DNA from 2 places in the Gilliamella sp. W8128 genome. Region 1 is predicted to be linked to the other one. Evidence: riboswitches for the same ligand, from Rfam matches in the RefSeq annotation. Region 1 holds a riboswitch; the other holds the start of a gene.

Region 1 (8,544 bases):
TGTTTAGCTGCATAAGGTTTCAATTTATTGATGACTAAAATGCATGACCGATTGATTAGCTATGGAGATATCAATACAGAATTAGTAGCAACAGAGCAAAAATTAGCATCAACAAAACTAAAACTATTATTTATGTAAAAATAAGAACCAGAAGCATATAAAAGTGAAAATAGTAGTAGATCTAGTGTAACTAGAGTTGGCGATATAGATGATATTGCTACAGCTGTTGCTCGCAGTAAAAATATGAGTGAAAAATAGCTATAAAGATATTAGGAAGTATTATGAATATATAAATATCAATAGGTTATGGAGATAAACCTGTTTCTAGTTATAATTTGGATTAAAAAGGCAATAGATATTTAACTTAATAAGAGTTAATCAAAATGTTAAAAGCGTAGCTACAGGAGAAGGAATATCAGATGGTTATGTTTATATGTGGAGTAAGGAGTTTTACTCACGGTAAAAGATAATTTCTGTCACAGTAATTTGCACTGTTAGGTAGTGGATATGTACATTCATTACAATTCAATAAAAAGATCTTTTACCAGCATAATTAGTTGGTAACAAAAGAAATTCACAGTTAGGAACTGGAAAAAGAAATATAGCTGAGCGAAAACTAGCCTCATAGTATAGCGCTACACTCGAAAGCATTATTTCTACTTTTGTTGGAGATAGTGTACAAGATAATATTGAGAAAATAATCATGAAAAAAAATAAGAAATATTTAGTATTATTAAATTATTTAATCTTTTTACCTTTCATGGGATTTTTATTAATTATTATAATGCGCTTGCTCATCTCATTAATATTGTTGATTAAATATGATATAGCTTTTGAATTTGGTATTCATGATATATGTTTAGCTGGTAAAGCAGCTTGTATTTGGTTTCCTTTAGCATTAGGTGTTTGGTGTTATGAATGCTTCCATTACGGAATTAAAATTTTTGGCAAATAATATTATCCCAGTTTAACAACTGGGATTTTTTTATTATAACGAGTAATTAATACTATAACTTTTATCCCAATCATGATAATTAGTTGTATAACAGTATGATATGTTTAACTTAATCTAGGCAAGGCTGTTAAAATTAGGTTAATTAATTTTTCCAAGTAGGCTTGGTTTTAGTTTGTTTTGGCGTAATATAAAGATTAAATTTTAATTCATTAATGGTAATAGCTAGCAGATTTGTTTTATTTAAAGAATAATCTAATTTTTCTATCTGTTGCCATTGATAATTTATCGGTAAATTATTAAATAACCAAAAGGGGTTAATGATGAAATTAATAGTCGATAATATGAGTTGTCAGCATTGTGTTAAAACCATTACTAAAGCAATTAATGATATTGATCCTAAAGCGAAAGTTACTGTTGATTTAGCTAAGCATGAAGTTGATATTGATGGTGGTACTATCTCGCAAGAAGCGGCAATTGCAGCAATTAATGAAGCGGGATTTGAGTTTGTCGGTATTGCTTATTAACAGTATTTAGCGTTATTAAATTTTAGGCGATTATCTCATCGCCTAAATCTTCGAGAGTACTTTTATCAAATCATCGATTAACAGTTTTTGTATACTTCTACCACCATTGATAAAAATGGTGAGTAGGCCCAATTCCCTTACCAATTTTTAAACTATCTGCATGTTCAATAGCGCCTTGTAGGTATTTTTTGGCTTGTTTAACCGCTTCTTCTAAATGATGTTTCGGTAACAAGGCTGCAATTGCTGCAGAGAGGGTACAACCTGTACCATGGGTATTTCTCGTTGCGATCCTCGGTGATGTCATTCTAATGATGTTGTCGTGAGTGATTAAATAATCAGGGCTTTCTTGACTTGGCAAATGTCCGCCTTTCATTAAGACTGCCTGACAACCCAATTTTAGTAACTCATAACCTTGTCGTTGCATTTGCTCTTCGTTTTTTGCCTCACTACAATCAAGTAATGCAGCCGCTTCAGGTAGATTAGGGGTGATGATTGTGGCTAATGGTAATAATAGATCTCGAATAGCAGAAACGGCATCAGCTTTTAACAATGGATGTCCGCCTTTAGCAATCATTACGGTATCAAGCACAATATTGGCAATAGGATGATTGTTTAATAGCTGATGAACTGTAGTAACAATCTCTTTATTCATTAGCATACCAATTTTAACACTATCAATGTGGATATCTTGATATAGTGTATTAAACTGTGCTTCAATAAATTCAGCGGGAATAGCATGTACACCATTAACGCCTTGCGTACTTTGTGCGGTTAATGCGGTGATCACTGACATACCATAAGCACCAAGTGCTGAAAATGCTTTTAAGTCAGCTTGAATACCTGCGCCACCACTAGGGTCACTGCCTGCTATTGTTAATGCAACTGTTGTCATGATTTGGTTTCCTATTTTGCCAGTTTTATTTTACTGATTAGGTCGGATGTCGCTTTGGCAAGATTAGCTTGTCCGCATATTGCCGACACAACGGCAATACCTTCAATGCCAGTTTGGATTACTTCGGTTAAATTATTCACGCCGATACCACCGATCGCCACGGCAGGGCATTGTTTCGCTTTAACCAGTTCTTTCAATTGAGTAATGCCAGTCGCAGCTGCGGCATCCTTTTTGGTTGTGGTTGGATAGATAGGTCCTATGCCAAGATAATCGACTAAATGCCAAGGAACATTCTCTAGTTGTGATTGATTTGAAACTGAAAGTCCTAACCATTTGTCTGTGCCAATTAAGCGTCGAGTAACGTCGACCGGGAGATCGCTTTGTCCTATATGAACGCCATCGGCATCAATGGCTAAAGCAATATCAACATGGTCATTGATAAATAGCGGAACTTGGGTACTACTTAGCACTTCTTTGAGCACTTGTGCAGCGTCATACCAATTTTTACCAGAGTATTCTTGTTCTGAACGTAGTTGCACTGCAGTAACGCCATTTTCAACAGCAATTTTGGTGGTAGTGACCATACCATCTATACCGCCACATAATAACGGATCGAGGACTAAATAGAGGGTTAAATCAAGTTGCTTTTTCATCAAACATCCTTATTTTTAGTTTTGATTGAATCGTGAAAGATGATCAATAACAGCAATGGCGAAACTACCTAACCCTTGTTGCTTACTAGCGAGTTGTCCTGCTTTTTTCATCATAAAACAAGCTGTTGCGGTAGCGGTTAAACGATCACTAGTGGTTGCAATAAATGCTGCTACCATTGCAGATAACGAACAGCCGGTGCCGGTTACTTTAGTTAAAGCGATATCGCCACCGACAATGCTATAAATTTGTTCGCCATCTGTGACATAATCTATCTCACCTGTTATTGCGACGATGGTTTGATATTTTTGTGCTAATAGTATTGCTGCATTTAATGCAGAATCGGTAGAATCAAGTCCATCAGGCCCTTTCGATGATGATTGTTGACCACTCAATGCAAGAATTTCAGAGGCATTTCCTCGAATAACACTTGGTCTAAAGGTTAACAGTTGTTTGGCAACTTCAGTGCGGTATTTAAGTGCCGCACCAACCGCTACAGGATCTAGTACCCATGGTGTCTGCGTCTGTTCAGCTTTTGCTGCAGCTAACAACATACTATTTGCGCTGTGCTCATCAATGGTACCAATATTAATTAATAAACTACTGGCAATAGTTACAAAGTCCTCAACTTCTTGTTTCGCAACGACCATTGCTGGCGAAGCACCAATGGCTAATAAAACATTGGCGGTAAAATTCTGTACCACATCATTGGTAATGCAATGGACTAACGGGCGTTGTTGTTTAACTTGCTCAATAAAGGGAATGGCATCATTGTTTTGAAATAACTGAATGGTAGACATATTCTTTCCTTATTTATTATTGATATTAAGGGAAGAATGTGTCAAAACGGATAATTAAGACGGAGACTTCCCTACGCTGGTATGAGCCAGATCAGGTTCAACGGGTAAAATCTCAGTTTTTTGTAGTAACAAAAAACACCCCGAGTCAAAAAATAATTTATAAAAACAGTTTTATTATCTACTGAGTTTATACTTTATACAAGCTATTGTAATAATCTTTCGATATCGCTAATAGATCGTCTATCTGGTAAGAAAATGATTAAGTGATCACCATCTTCGATCATTAAATCGGTATTAACAATAATCACATCTTCACCACGCACCACAGCACCAATAGTTGCCCCTGAAGGCAATTTTAGACTGTTAATATTTTTACCAACTAATTTTGAATTTTCTGCCTCACCATTGGCAACTACTTCGACAATTTCTGACTCACCCTGACGTAGTGAGACCACTTTAACCACACCTGTTTGTCTAACATGACTTAATAGCTCTGAAATAGTTGCATGTTGTGGTGAAATGGCAATATCAATTACGCTATCGTTTATTAACTCTAAATAAGCTTGTCGTTGAATAAGTACGATGACTTTTTTGGCTCCCATCCTTTTGGCAAGCATTGACGACATAATATTTGATTCATCATCACTCGTCACTGCCACAAACAGATCGGTAAGTTCGACTTGTTCTTGCGATAATAGCTCTTGATCCGATGATTCACCATGTAATACGGTCGTATTAACTAACTGCTCGGCAATTAATTCTGCTTTTTCGGCATTACGTTCAATCAATTTAACTTGATAATCGTTTTCTAATCGCTTAGCTAAAGCAACAGCAATGCCACCACCACCACTAATGAGTATTCGTTTATAAGGCTTTTCTAACCGTTGTAATTCACTGGTTACCGCTTTGATGTTAAGCGGTGGGGTAATAAAGTAAACCATATCCCCAGCTTCAATCAAAGTTGAACCAATCGGACGAATAAAACGATTTTTACGATAAATAGCCACCACCCGAGCTTCGACATGAGGTAAATGTTCTTTTAGCTCTGATAATTCACTACCCACCAATGCACCACCATAGTAAGCTGTAACGGCAACTAAGCAGACTCGATTATCATAAAATGAGGCAAATTGTAGTGCGCCAGGATATTGCACTAGCTGGCTGATATGATTGGTGATTAGATTTTCTGGGGCTATAATATGATCGATATTAATACAATCTTTATTAAAAAATGAGTATCTTTCATCATTATATTCTGGAGCTCGAATACGTGCGACTTTTTGAGGAATATTGAACATCACATGCCCAATCTGGCAAGCCATCATATTGACCTCATCAGAATTGGTAACAGCGACTAACATGTCGGCAGATTCTGCACCAGCACTTTCTAATACTTGTGGATAAGATGATTTTCCACAAATAACTTGTAAATCAAAACGTTCTTGCAATGATTGCAACTTGTCATGATCTTCATCAACAACAGTCACATCGTTCTGTTTTTCGGTAACCAGATATTCGGCAAGAGCACTACCTGTTTGACCTGCACCAAGAATGATAATTTTCATAACTAACCTATGATAATCAAAAAGGCTTCAATGGCATTTTTCGTTAACAAAAACGATAGTGCGTTTAGTCATTAAAGCCAATTGATATTGTTTAGCGTTAATTGCAATCTAGTTTTACGGTTAACTATACAAAACCGATTGCGTCATAAACTTTTTTCAACGTTGGCTCTGCTTTTGCACGAGCTTTTTGTGCACCTTCTTGCATAATTGTCAGAAGATAATTTTCATCATCACGATACTGATGATATTTTGCTTGTAAATCAGTTAACATATCAATAACTTGATTTGCGACCTCGGTTTTTAGATGGCCATACATTTTACCTTCAAATTCTTTCTCAAGTTCAGCAATAGGTTTACCCGTAATACCGGTTAAGATATCTAACAGATTTGATACCCCCGTTTTATTTTTTAAATCATAACGGACGACTGGTGGTTCATCAGAATCGGTCATTGCCCGTTTAATTTTCTTCTCGACATCTTTTGGATTTTCAAGTAAACCAATAACATTATTGCGATTTTCATCTGATTTAGACATTTTTTTGCTAGGATCTTGTAATGACATAACCCGAGCGCCAACTTTAGCAATAAATGGTTCAGGAACAGTGAAAATATCGCCATAAAGGGCATTAAAACGCATTGCAATATCGCGAGAAAGTTCAAGATGTTGTTTTTGGTCATCACCAACGGGAACTAAATTAGCTTGATATAACAAAATATCGGCAGCCATTAACACTGGATAATCAAAAAGCCCGGCATTTATATTTTCTGAATGACGAGAAGATTTATCTTTAAATTGTGTCATACGGCTCAATTCACCAAAATAGGTATAACAGTTTAATGCCCAACCTAATTCAGCATGTGCAGGCACATGGGATTGCACAAAAATAGTACTTTTTTGTGGATCAATACCACAGGCTAGATAAAGTGCTAATGTATCAAGTGTTGCTTTACGTAACTTATTAGGATCTTGGCGTACCGTGATCGCATGTTGATTGACGATACAATAAACGCAATCATATTCATTTTGTAAAGACACCCAATTCTTTAAAGCACCTAAATAGTTGCCTAATGTTAGTTCTCCTGATGGCTGAGCGCCACTAAATACAATTGGTTTACTCATAATTTATTCCTAATTTAAACTTATTATTTTTTTGCTTCAGCTTTTGGCTGAGGTAATAGGGTTAATATATCTTGAAAATCATCAAATAAAAAATCGGGTTCACTTGTTGCAATTGATTCGCCATAATTATAACCATAACTTAACGCAACAGTAGGGCAATTAGCATTTTTGGCTGCGCTAATATCATTTTTCGAATCACCAACAAATAATAACTGATCATTGTATAATCCAAATGTTGCCATGACTTGATAAAGTGGAGCCGGGTGTGGTTTTAATTTAATTACATCACCACCGCCGAGTACTAATGAAAAATACTCTTTGATACCTAATGAGCTTAGTAATCCCGGTAAAAATTGAGCCGGTTTATTAGTTACAAGTGCTAAAGGATAATGATTTTCATAAAGAGCTTTCAAGGTCTGTTTTACATGAGGAAACAGTGTTGTCTGTTCATCCATAACCTTATCATAATGCTGACTAAATATTTGTTTAGCTTCAGCAAAATATTCGTTTGACGGATTAATATCAATGGCTTTGAAAACGCGTTCAAGCATCACATCAATACCATTACCTACCCAGTTTTTAACTTGTTCATTGGTAACTGTTGGTAAATTTAAATCTGCCAACATTTTTTGGCTTGCTAAAGCAAGTCCAGGTACGCTATCTACTAATGTTCCATCTAAATCAAAAGCAATAGCTTGAATATCATCTAATTTAGCCATGTTTTACTCCTGCTAACTCTTTACGCATTGCATCAATTACCGTTTTATAGTCAGGTTGACCAAATATGGCTGAGCCAGCAACAAACATATCGGCTCCTGCCTTGGCAATTTCAGCTATATTATCTACTTTTACACCGCCATCAATTTCTAGGCGAATATTTCTACCAGAATCAATAATGCGTTGTTTAACTTGCCGCAATTTTTTAAGCGTTGCTGGGATGAATGATTGACCACCAAAACCTGGGTTAACACCCATCAATAAAATAATATCAACTTTATCCATCACATAGTCTAAATGGTCAAGTGGTGTTGCTGGATTAAGCACAATACCGGCACTGCAACCATGATCTTTAATTAATTGTAATGAACGATCTAGATGAATTGTCGCTTCTGGATGAATAGATATGTTTGTTGCTCCAGATTTGGCAAAAGAGGTAATTAGCTCTTCAACAGGAGAAACCATTAGATGGACATCAATTGGTGCACTAATTCCATAGTCTCGCAGTGCCTTACAAAACATACTACCCATTGTTAAATTGGGAACAAAATGATTATCCATCACATCGAAATGGACAACATCCGCTCCTGCATCTAATACTTTTTGGGTATCTTCACCAAGACGAGCGAAATCGGCGGATAGTATTGATGGTGCAATAATAAATTCATTCATAACATACCTCTACTCATAAACACCTTATACTTAAAAATAGCTTAAGATTTTTGGTATAAGGCCAATATTTCATCAATTTTTTTGCGTCCTTCGCCAGCGCAACTAATTGAGCGCCGCATTTCTGCTCGGTAAAGATGGCGCGCTTTACTATATAACGTTCTGGTATAGTGAGTATCATGATTTGATACCAGCACTGGAATCTCTTTTTTATAGGCAATTTGCTCAGCTAATTGTGACAACCTTTGATGTTCGTCAAACCCAAAATTATTAGAATAGTAGGCGGTAAAACCTGCTGTTTCATTAGGCGATAGATAAGGTGGATCACAATAAATAACGGAGTTACGTTTCGCCATTTTCATCGCTTTATGATAAGGCGTACAGACAAACTCAGCATTTTGCGCTTTTTTGGCAAAGAAATAGAGTTCCCTTTCTGGGAAATAAATAGTCTTGTAACGGCCAAATGGCACATTAAATAAACCACTATTATTATAACGACATAAGCCGTTGTAACAGTGACGATTTAAATAGACAAATAAAAGCGATCGCAAATATTGATCTTTACTATAATTAAACACATCACGTAGTTGATAAAATGCTTCAGCTTGGTTATTTTGATCATTAAATAGTAATTTAAGATCATTAATAAAC
Region 2 (8,544 bases), on a different contig from region 1:
ATCTGCTGATATAAATAATAAGGTAAAGTGGTGACTGACTGCCCACCAAATAAAGCAATTACACCAAAATCGCCCAATGACAAGATGCCAGCAAATGCAAAGCTCATTAATATTGTTCTTCTTAACCCTCTAAAATCAATTAGATAAAAGTGAGTTAAACCATTAATATTCAGTGATTGGGTAAGTCGCCAATATTGAGCAGTGATATCATACATTGGAACGGTAAGATTTTTTATAATAAATGGTAACGCCATCAATCCATTACAAACCATCATCAATAAGCAGATAAAAACGGTATTATTACTATAGTCAAATAGTAATAAAAATAATCCTGATGCCAATACCATACTTGGTATGGCTAGAATCAGTGATGCAATTAATAATAGTCCATTACTCAATCGCGGTTGTCTATTTATCAGTAGTCGACTGTTGGTCCAAAGTAATAGTAATCCGAGTGTCATGGCAATAATTGATGAACCAATAGCAATAATGATTGAAAAAAATAAAGCTTGCTGTAATGAGAAGGTCAACAGTGAAAATTGAAAGAAATAGATACCTTGAAAAAGGATGGTCAGCATCGGTAACAGTATAAATAATCCACCGATCAAAATTAGCACTGAACTAACAATTTTTAATCCTTTGGGTTGAGGTAAACGATAGTCTGTTTGAGTAAATTTTAGCGTTAATTTTTTATCGATTCTGTTTATCTTTTGCATTAATCCAACGAAGGCAATACAACAAACTAATTGTAAACAGGCAAGTAATGCTGCTTGTAACAGATCAAAATCACGAATTGCTTGATAAATAGCAACTTCAAGCGTGGTATATTTTGGCCCGCCACCTAATGCTAAAACAATGGCAAAACTTGAAAAACATAACATAAAAATTAATGCTGCCATAGGTAATACTTGTCTACGCAGTAATGGCCATTCAATAATTTTAAAAAAAGTTACATTGCTAAAATTTAATTGCGCAGCTAAGTGTTTTTGTTCAATAGGTACGCTTTGTAAGGTTTGATAAAATAGGCAGCAGGCATAAGGGAAATTCAGGAATACATGCGCCAATAAAATGCCGTGTAAACCATAAATTGAAAATGAGAATGGTATGTGTAATATTTGGCAGATATTTGATAATAAACCTTGTCGCCCATAAACCGATAGTAAACCAGTCACAACAACTAGTGTTGGTAAGATAAAGGTAATAGGCATCATTTTCAATAACAACTTTTTACCTTTAAAATCCACTAAAGATAATGCTTTAGCCATTAATATGGCTGCGATTAGTGATAATAATGTCGACAATACAGCTTGGTAAAAAGTTATCCATATAATATGCAATATGTAACTATCAAAATAGATGGTTAAATTTCCTGACTGCAAGGCAAATTTCCAGATAGCGAGAAGTGCTGAACTTAATATGATTAAAATTAAACTAGCAGCACTGATACCTGGTAATAATGATCTGAATTTTAACATTAATAATACTTAACTAGTTACTTATTGCTGACTGCCACTCACGAATCCAGCCTTTTTGATGTTTTTCAATCTCTTCCGGTGTAAATTCTAGCGATTTATCAATGGTATTAATTTGCTTATAGGCATCGGGTAGATCGGTTTTAATAATTGGATACATCACATTTTTTTCAGCAAATTGCCGTTGTATCTCAGGTGTTAGTAAGTAACGTAAAAATTGTCGAGCTAAATCGACTTCTTGGCTATATTTAATGATGCCAGCCACTTCGACTTGGCGATAGTGACCTTCAGCAAAAATCGCGGCTGCGTAGCTATGATTATTTTCATTAATAATATGTGCTATCGGCGATGTGCTATAACTTAATACCAAATCAGCCTCATCTTTTAAGAACATACCATAGGCTTCACTCCAACCTTTAGTTACTGTGACCGTATGTTTAGCAACTTGTTGCCACGCATTTGCCGCCTCGTCACCATAGACCTTTTTCATCCAAAACAATAAACCTAGTCCTGGAGTGCTGGTTCTAGGATCTTGATAAATGATTTTCCAATTAGCTTTGTTTTCGACCAATTCATGTAATGAATGAGGAGGATTTTTGATCTTATCTTGATTATAGATAAAAGCGAAATAGCCAAAATCGTAAGGAATAAAACTATCATCCCACCAATCGGTATTGAGGTTATCGGGTTTACTAATTTGATGTGGAATTAAAATATCAGCTTGCTTGGCTTGTGCTAATAGATTGTTATCTAATCCTAAAATAACATCCGCATTTGTTTTGTCGCCTTCAAGGCGAATGCGATTTAAAACAGATACGCCATCCCCCAATGTGACAACATCAAGTTGGCAATGACATTGCGCTTCGAAGCCTTTTTTAATTGCTTCACCCGGCCCCCATTGTGACATAAATGAGTTGTAACTATAAACGGTTAGGGTTGGTTGTTGTGCATTTGCTAGATGACTAAATAGTGAAAATGAAAATATAACAGATAGTAAAAAGTTTTTACGAAACATTTTGCCTCCAAAGTAATGTGTAAAAGACAAAAGGTTTGAGCAGATATAATAACTCAAATCCCTCCGCTGGTATTATCCAGTTCAGGTTCGACGAGTTATGTCAGTTTTTCTGACACTCTCAGCCCTTCAGGGCACCCCGTTGAGAACGATGAGTAGTTTAGTGGTAGCAAATAGAATTGTAAACAGGCGAGGTGTTGATAAATACAAATTTATACATATTAAAACAAGGTAAGATTACAGGCAATCAGTGACAATTGTTGTGTTTGTCGGTATTATATGCCTCATTTTATGATTATTGATTAGGTACAATGTGAATATTCAACAACTATTAACGCAACGAGTTTCGCAAGCAATGATTATGGCTGGTGCAGATAAAAACTGTGATGCTTTAATCAAGCAATCAGCCAAAGTTCAATTTGGTGATTATCAAGCAAATGGTATCATGGCTACCGCTAAAAAATTGGCTATGCCACCACGCGCATTGGCAGAAAAAGTATTACAACATCTGGATATTGAAGATATTGCCGATAAAGTAGAAATAGCTGGCCCGGGTTTTATTAATATCTTTTTAAAAAATAGTTGGATTGCCGAGCAGAACGAAGTAGCGTTAAGTAGCGATAAATTGAATATCACTTTACCAGCTAAACCACAAACTATTGTGGTTGATTACTCAGCACCAAACGTAGCAAAAGAGATGCATGTTGGTCATTTACGCTCAACTATTATTGGTGATGCGAGTGTTAGAGTCTTAAATTTTCTTGGTCACAATGTGATTCGAGCTAATCACGTTGGTGATTGGGGAACCCAATTTGGTATGTTAATCGCTTACCTTGAAAAAATGCAAAATGAACAGGCCAACGATATGGATCTATCGGATCTAGAATCTTTTTATCGTGCAGCCAAAAAACATTATGACGAAGATGAGGTCTTTGCTGAAAAAGCCCGTAATTATGTCGTTAAGCTTCAAGGTGGTGATGAGTATTGCCGTGAAATGTGGCGAAAACTGGTTGATATTACCATGACGCAAAATATTGCCACATATAAGCGACTCAATGTCACACTTTCACTAGAAGATACCATGGGTGAAAGTATCTATAACAGTATGCTTCCGGGCATTGTTGCCGATCTTAAACAGAAAAAATTAGCCGTTGAAAGTGAAGGCGCTATTGTTGTGTTTTTAGATGAGTATAAAAATAAAGAAGGCGAACCAATGGGTGTTATCATCCAAAAACGAGATGGTGGTTATCTTTATGCAACAACCGATATTGCCTGTGCAAAATATCGTTATGAAACCTTACACGCGGATCGTATTTTATATTATACCGATTCACGCCAACACCAACATTTAGAACAAGTTTGGGCGATTGTGCATAAAGCAAAATATGTCCCAGAATCTTTAAAACTTGAACATCATATGTTCGGTATGATGTTAGGTAAAGATGGTAAACCTTTTAAAACGCGTTCAGGTGATACCGTTAAACTAAATGATCTACTCGATGAAGCAACCGAGCGAGCCGCAACATTAATTAAAAGCAAAAATCCTGATCTTTCTGATGCCGAGCTTGCTCAAGTGGTTGATGCTGTTGCCATTGGTGCGGTTAAATATGCTGATCTATCCAAAAATAGAACGACTGATTATGTATTTGATTGGGATAATATGCTGTCATTTGAAGGCAATACAGCACCTTATTTACAGTATGCCTATACCCGTGTACTTTCAGTATTTAAAAAATCGAATATCAATGAAGACAATCTAGATGGTCATATCGATTTAGGTACTGAAAAGGAACGAGCGTTAGCAATTCGTTTGAATCAATTTGATGAAACAATCACAACTGTTGCCGCCGAAGGTACTCCACATGTTCTTTGCGCGTATCTGTATGATATCGCTACCCTATTTTCAAGTTTTTATGAACACTGCCCTATTTTGGCTGCCGAAAATGAGAGTTTAAAAGTTAGCAGATTGAAACTGGCCTCATTAACAGCCAAAACGCTTAAAACGGGTTTAGATATGCTTGGCATTAAAACCGTTGACAAAATGTAAGCTTATTTGCCACCGATATGATTAAATATCGGTGGTTTTGTTGGTATTTAGTTATCCTCTTAGACATCAACCTGTTTAGCTATACAAATCGATAATCCATCAACATGCTCCTTGGCAAAATTAGCAAATTCAACAAAATGTGGCGTTGTATTATGTAAGTCAATCGCCTGCTGTGATTGCCATGTTTCTACTACTATATAAATATTGGGATTCTCAATACTTTGATTCAGCTCATAGCGAACACAACCATGTTCAGCTCGACTACCGATAACTAATCGTTTAAATATAGGTTTAAATGCTTCATGATACTCTGGTTTTATCGTAATGGTGGCAATAATGTTTAGTTGTGACATATTCTACCCTTATAAGTAAATTTGTTTTGTAATGATTGAAATCCTACTGTTAAGAATAAACAGCTTTTAATAACCATGCTAATCTCATTTTTTCGACCACTATACTTATTATTAAATAGTAAGTTAGGCATATGTAATTTAATAGTTTACTCTTTGAAATTATAAATAGACTTTTTTTAGTTTGAAAAATCTAAAAAATAATACTTTAACCTTTTCATTTATTTAAATATTTTTAAAATTAAAATACTTGATCTTAACAATGAATCCATTAAAATCTTTCCCACTTCGGAAAAATAATAAAGTGTAAACTTCCATGACAACTTGTGTTTTCATTGCTATAAGAAATATCCTAACAGGTTTATTTTGATCCTCCTTTTTGGGGGATTTTTTTTATCCATTTTTTATTAAAACTAAATAGTAACCAAATTTTAGAGGCGCATTATGACCGATAATAAACAAATGTTATCAACTAGTCGAGATCAGAGCTTGAAAGCATATTTGATGAACAAAATTAAACAAAATGGTGGTTGGGTTAATTCACATATGCATGCTGATCGTGCTTTTACTATCACTGTAGATAGTTTTGATGTCTACCAAAAACAGACTTTAATTGAAAAATGGGACACGCTTGATAAAGTGAAAGCAGCAATGACCGAAGATGATTATTATCGTCATTTTAGCATGGCGGTTGAACGCATGATTGAACAAGGTGTTACTGCCATGGGTTCATTTGTTGACATTGATCCGATTGCCGAAGAGCGAGCAATTAGAGGTGCGCTACGAGCTCGTGAAACATATAAAAACGATATTACGATTAAATTAGTTAATCAAACTCTTAAAGGAGTTATTGATAAAGAAGCCCGATACTGGTTTGATAAAGGTGCTGATTTAGTAGATATTATTGGTGGTTTGCCGCGTCGAGATGAGCGAGATCATGGTGAAGGAATGGGATTAAAACATTTAGATGTGTTAATGCAAACCGGTAAAGCATTAGGCAAAATGGTACATGTTCATGTTGACCAGTTTAACTCATCAGATGAAATCGAAACCGAGCAACTTACTGATAAAACTATTGAGCATGGTATGCATGGTCGCGTGGTGGCTATTCATAGTATTTCAATTACCGCTCATAGTTTAGAATATCGTCAAAAACTCTACCAAAAAATGAAAGAAGCTAAAATGATGGTAATTGCTTGCCCATTTGCTTGGATCGATAGCCCGCGCCGTGAAGAACATGGCCCTACCCGCAATTCATTAACGCCAGTCGATGAACTTGCTGCCGCCGGGATACCTGTTGCTATTGGAACAGATAACGTCAGTGATTATATGTTACCTTTTTCAACCGGTAATATGTGGGAAGAGCTTAAATTATTAGTCACTGGCTGTCGTTATACAGATTTAGATAATGTGGTAAATGTTGCCACCAAAAATGGGCGTATGGTATTAGGCATCGAATAATTGTCTGATTAAAAATTTAACTGAGATTTAATCATCTTTAAAAATAAAAATCCCACCCAGAGAATAACTGAGTGGGATTATATTTATTGATTATTATTTATAATTCATGAATTGCTGAAGAAAGCCTAGAAAGGTAATTGCTAAGACTTGATTTTATATCATCTTCTGCTTGTTGTCTTAATTCACTACGAGAATAGTAATTACCGTCTGTACTATCAAATTCGTAACTAGGTTTATCACCAGTGTAGGTATACTTAACTTGTCTTGAACTTTTTTCAGCTGAAAATCTGTCATAATAACCACTTAATCCAGAAATATTTACGCTAAGGTTTAAACTATAATTATTTACTAATGTTTCAGTTTGTAAATTATATTCTTTTTCACCATTCTTTTTAGTGTCATTTGTTACTGAACCGCCATCTTCAGAATATCGCTCATCTTCACTAAGATTAATAGTAATGTCACTACCAGTACTGTTGTTAACTAATATAATAGCATCATCATTTTTGAAATAATCTTCAACAAAATTAGAAAATGCATTTGTATTACCTGTCACATATAGTCTTATTTGACCCTTGGTGGTATACTCTATTGCTTTTTGTTCCGAATCTCGATAATTACCATATTTTGCATAAGTATTCGCGGCATGTTGATAATTTGTTGCTGCTTGTCGATATTGATAACTTCGAGTCGCATTTTTAGCTATTTTTTCACCTTGAGAATAAGAATCAAACGCTTCTTTGTTTCTCGCTTTTTTTTCATAGTAACGAGCTAATTTTTCAGTATCTTTGTATTGACCTAATGGCTTATAAATAACATCAATAGTTCTAAAACAAGCTAGCGCTGCATTATAATCACCACTCCGTATTTCCTGTTTAGCAAGATTGTATAATGTTTGTGCCGCAAGCTGCCTATATTTAGTATCCGCATGAATATAGGCTTTTTCGATATTTTTATCGTAATATCTATCTAAAGATTTTTTATATAACGCTGCTCTTTCTTCATAATCACCAGCAGAATTAGTTGGGATAGCATTTGCTTGTTGAGTATAAAAGTTAGCAATATTTTGTTTTAGACGTTCACTAGGATATTTATCCAAAAAGAATGCTAATTCGGAACTGTAAAAGTGATCACTCAAACGCTGATTAAGCTCTAATAATTTCTCATATATTTCTTGGCGTTGTTCATCATTGGCCTTTGTGGTATTAGCTAATTCATTTTCATATTTATTCATCACCTCGGTAACTAACTGACGCAGCTGGGCAGCATCAGTTTGCTTAAAGTTTGCTTCACTTTTTTCCTCTATTTTTGTCGCTAATAAATTGATACTTTCAATATAACTTCCTTCAGCGTATGCTTCTTGAAATGTGCGTTGGTGCGCACAAGCAACTAATAAAAATATTGATAAAGAAGCCAAAATAATTTTCATTAATTTTTTAATTTTCATAAAGTTTCCCTTTATAGATATGAAAGATCTTGAGCAATACTATCAAGTATTGATCTTAATTCAGCACTTTGTTCGCTTTTAGCTCTTTGTTCTAATTCATGTGGAGATTCTAAAACACCTTCGTTATAGTCATGTACATGTGAAGGTACATCTCCCCCCCAATAGTGAACCTCATATTTTTCTGAAGATTTTTCTATAGTAAATGAGCTACTTGAATTAATAAGTCCTGTAACGCTTATTTCAGTCAATAATGTTAAGCTATTGCGATAAGTTCTGGTTGACTCGTTGTAAGACACTTCTTTAAAAGTTTCGACCTGAGTTGTATGCCCTTGAGCATCAGTCTGTTCTACATATTTATCAAATACTTTTTCGCGTTTTATTTCCATGTTATACGATTGTTGAGGGGAGTAATAACGGCTATTACAAGTCACATTAATTATGATATCTGCACCAGATGGAGAACTGACAAAGGAGAGATAATTAGCAGAAAAAGCTGAGCTTACATCAGAACAGTGATCGTCTGAATGAAAATAAACCGATATTAAACCTTTATCAAGATACTTTTCAGCTAAAGAAGCTGCATCTTTATAACGTCCAAAACGACTATATACGTCTGCGGCTTGCCTATAATATTCGCCAACTGAACGAAAAGTTGAGCGTCTGTCAGCGCCTTTTGCCAGATTTTTTCCTTTTTGATAAGCCTCTTCGGCCATTAAAGTAGCGTGTTTTTTAGCATTATCATAAGCGCGTTTATC

What was found. Region 1 has a riboswitch for thiamine pyrophosphate ahead of thiM (hydroxyethylthiazole kinase). Riboswitches for the same ligand answer to the same signal wherever they lie in the genome.
Region 2: it holds a riboswitch for thiamine pyrophosphate, as region 1 does, so the genes downstream of both, thiB (thiamine ABC transporter substrate binding subunit) here and thiM (hydroxyethylthiazole kinase) in region 1, are expected to answer to the same signal.

The regions. Positions count from the first base shown of each region.
Region 1 is NZ_JACFSE010000002.1:23,545-32,088, reverse strand. It holds gene H3U97_RS01795 (hypothetical protein) at 704-955, shown strand; gene H3U97_RS01790 (heavy-metal-associated domain-containing protein) at 1,273-1,479, shown strand; gene thiD (bifunctional hydroxymethylpyrimidine kinase/phosphomethylpyrimidine kinase) at 1,577-2,371, opposite strand; gene thiE (thiamine phosphate synthase) at 2,383-3,024, opposite strand; gene thiM (hydroxyethylthiazole kinase) at 3,040-3,813, opposite strand; TPP riboswitch at 3,874-3,975, opposite strand; gene trkA (Trk system potassium transporter TrkA) at 4,026-5,387, opposite strand; gene trpS (tryptophan--tRNA ligase) at 5,512-6,507, opposite strand; gene H3U97_RS01760 (phosphoglycolate phosphatase) at 6,531-7,226, opposite strand; gene rpe (ribulose-phosphate 3-epimerase) at 7,219-7,896, opposite strand; gene H3U97_RS01750 (Dam family site-specific DNA-(adenine-N6)-methyltransferase) at 7,938-8,544, opposite strand, start outside.
Region 2 is NZ_JACFSE010000001.1:355,468-364,011, reverse strand. It holds gene thiP (thiamine/thiamine pyrophosphate ABC transporter permease) at 1-1,475, opposite strand, end outside; gene thiB (thiamine ABC transporter substrate binding subunit) at 1,489-2,487, opposite strand; TPP riboswitch at 2,528-2,636, opposite strand; gene argS (arginine--tRNA ligase) at 2,798-4,531, shown strand; gene H3U97_RS01625 (putative quinol monooxygenase) at 4,591-4,884, opposite strand; gene H3U97_RS01620 (amidohydrolase family protein) at 5,326-6,342, shown strand; gene H3U97_RS01615 (hypothetical protein) at 6,440-7,789, opposite strand; gene H3U97_RS01610 (hypothetical protein) at 7,801-8,544, opposite strand, start outside.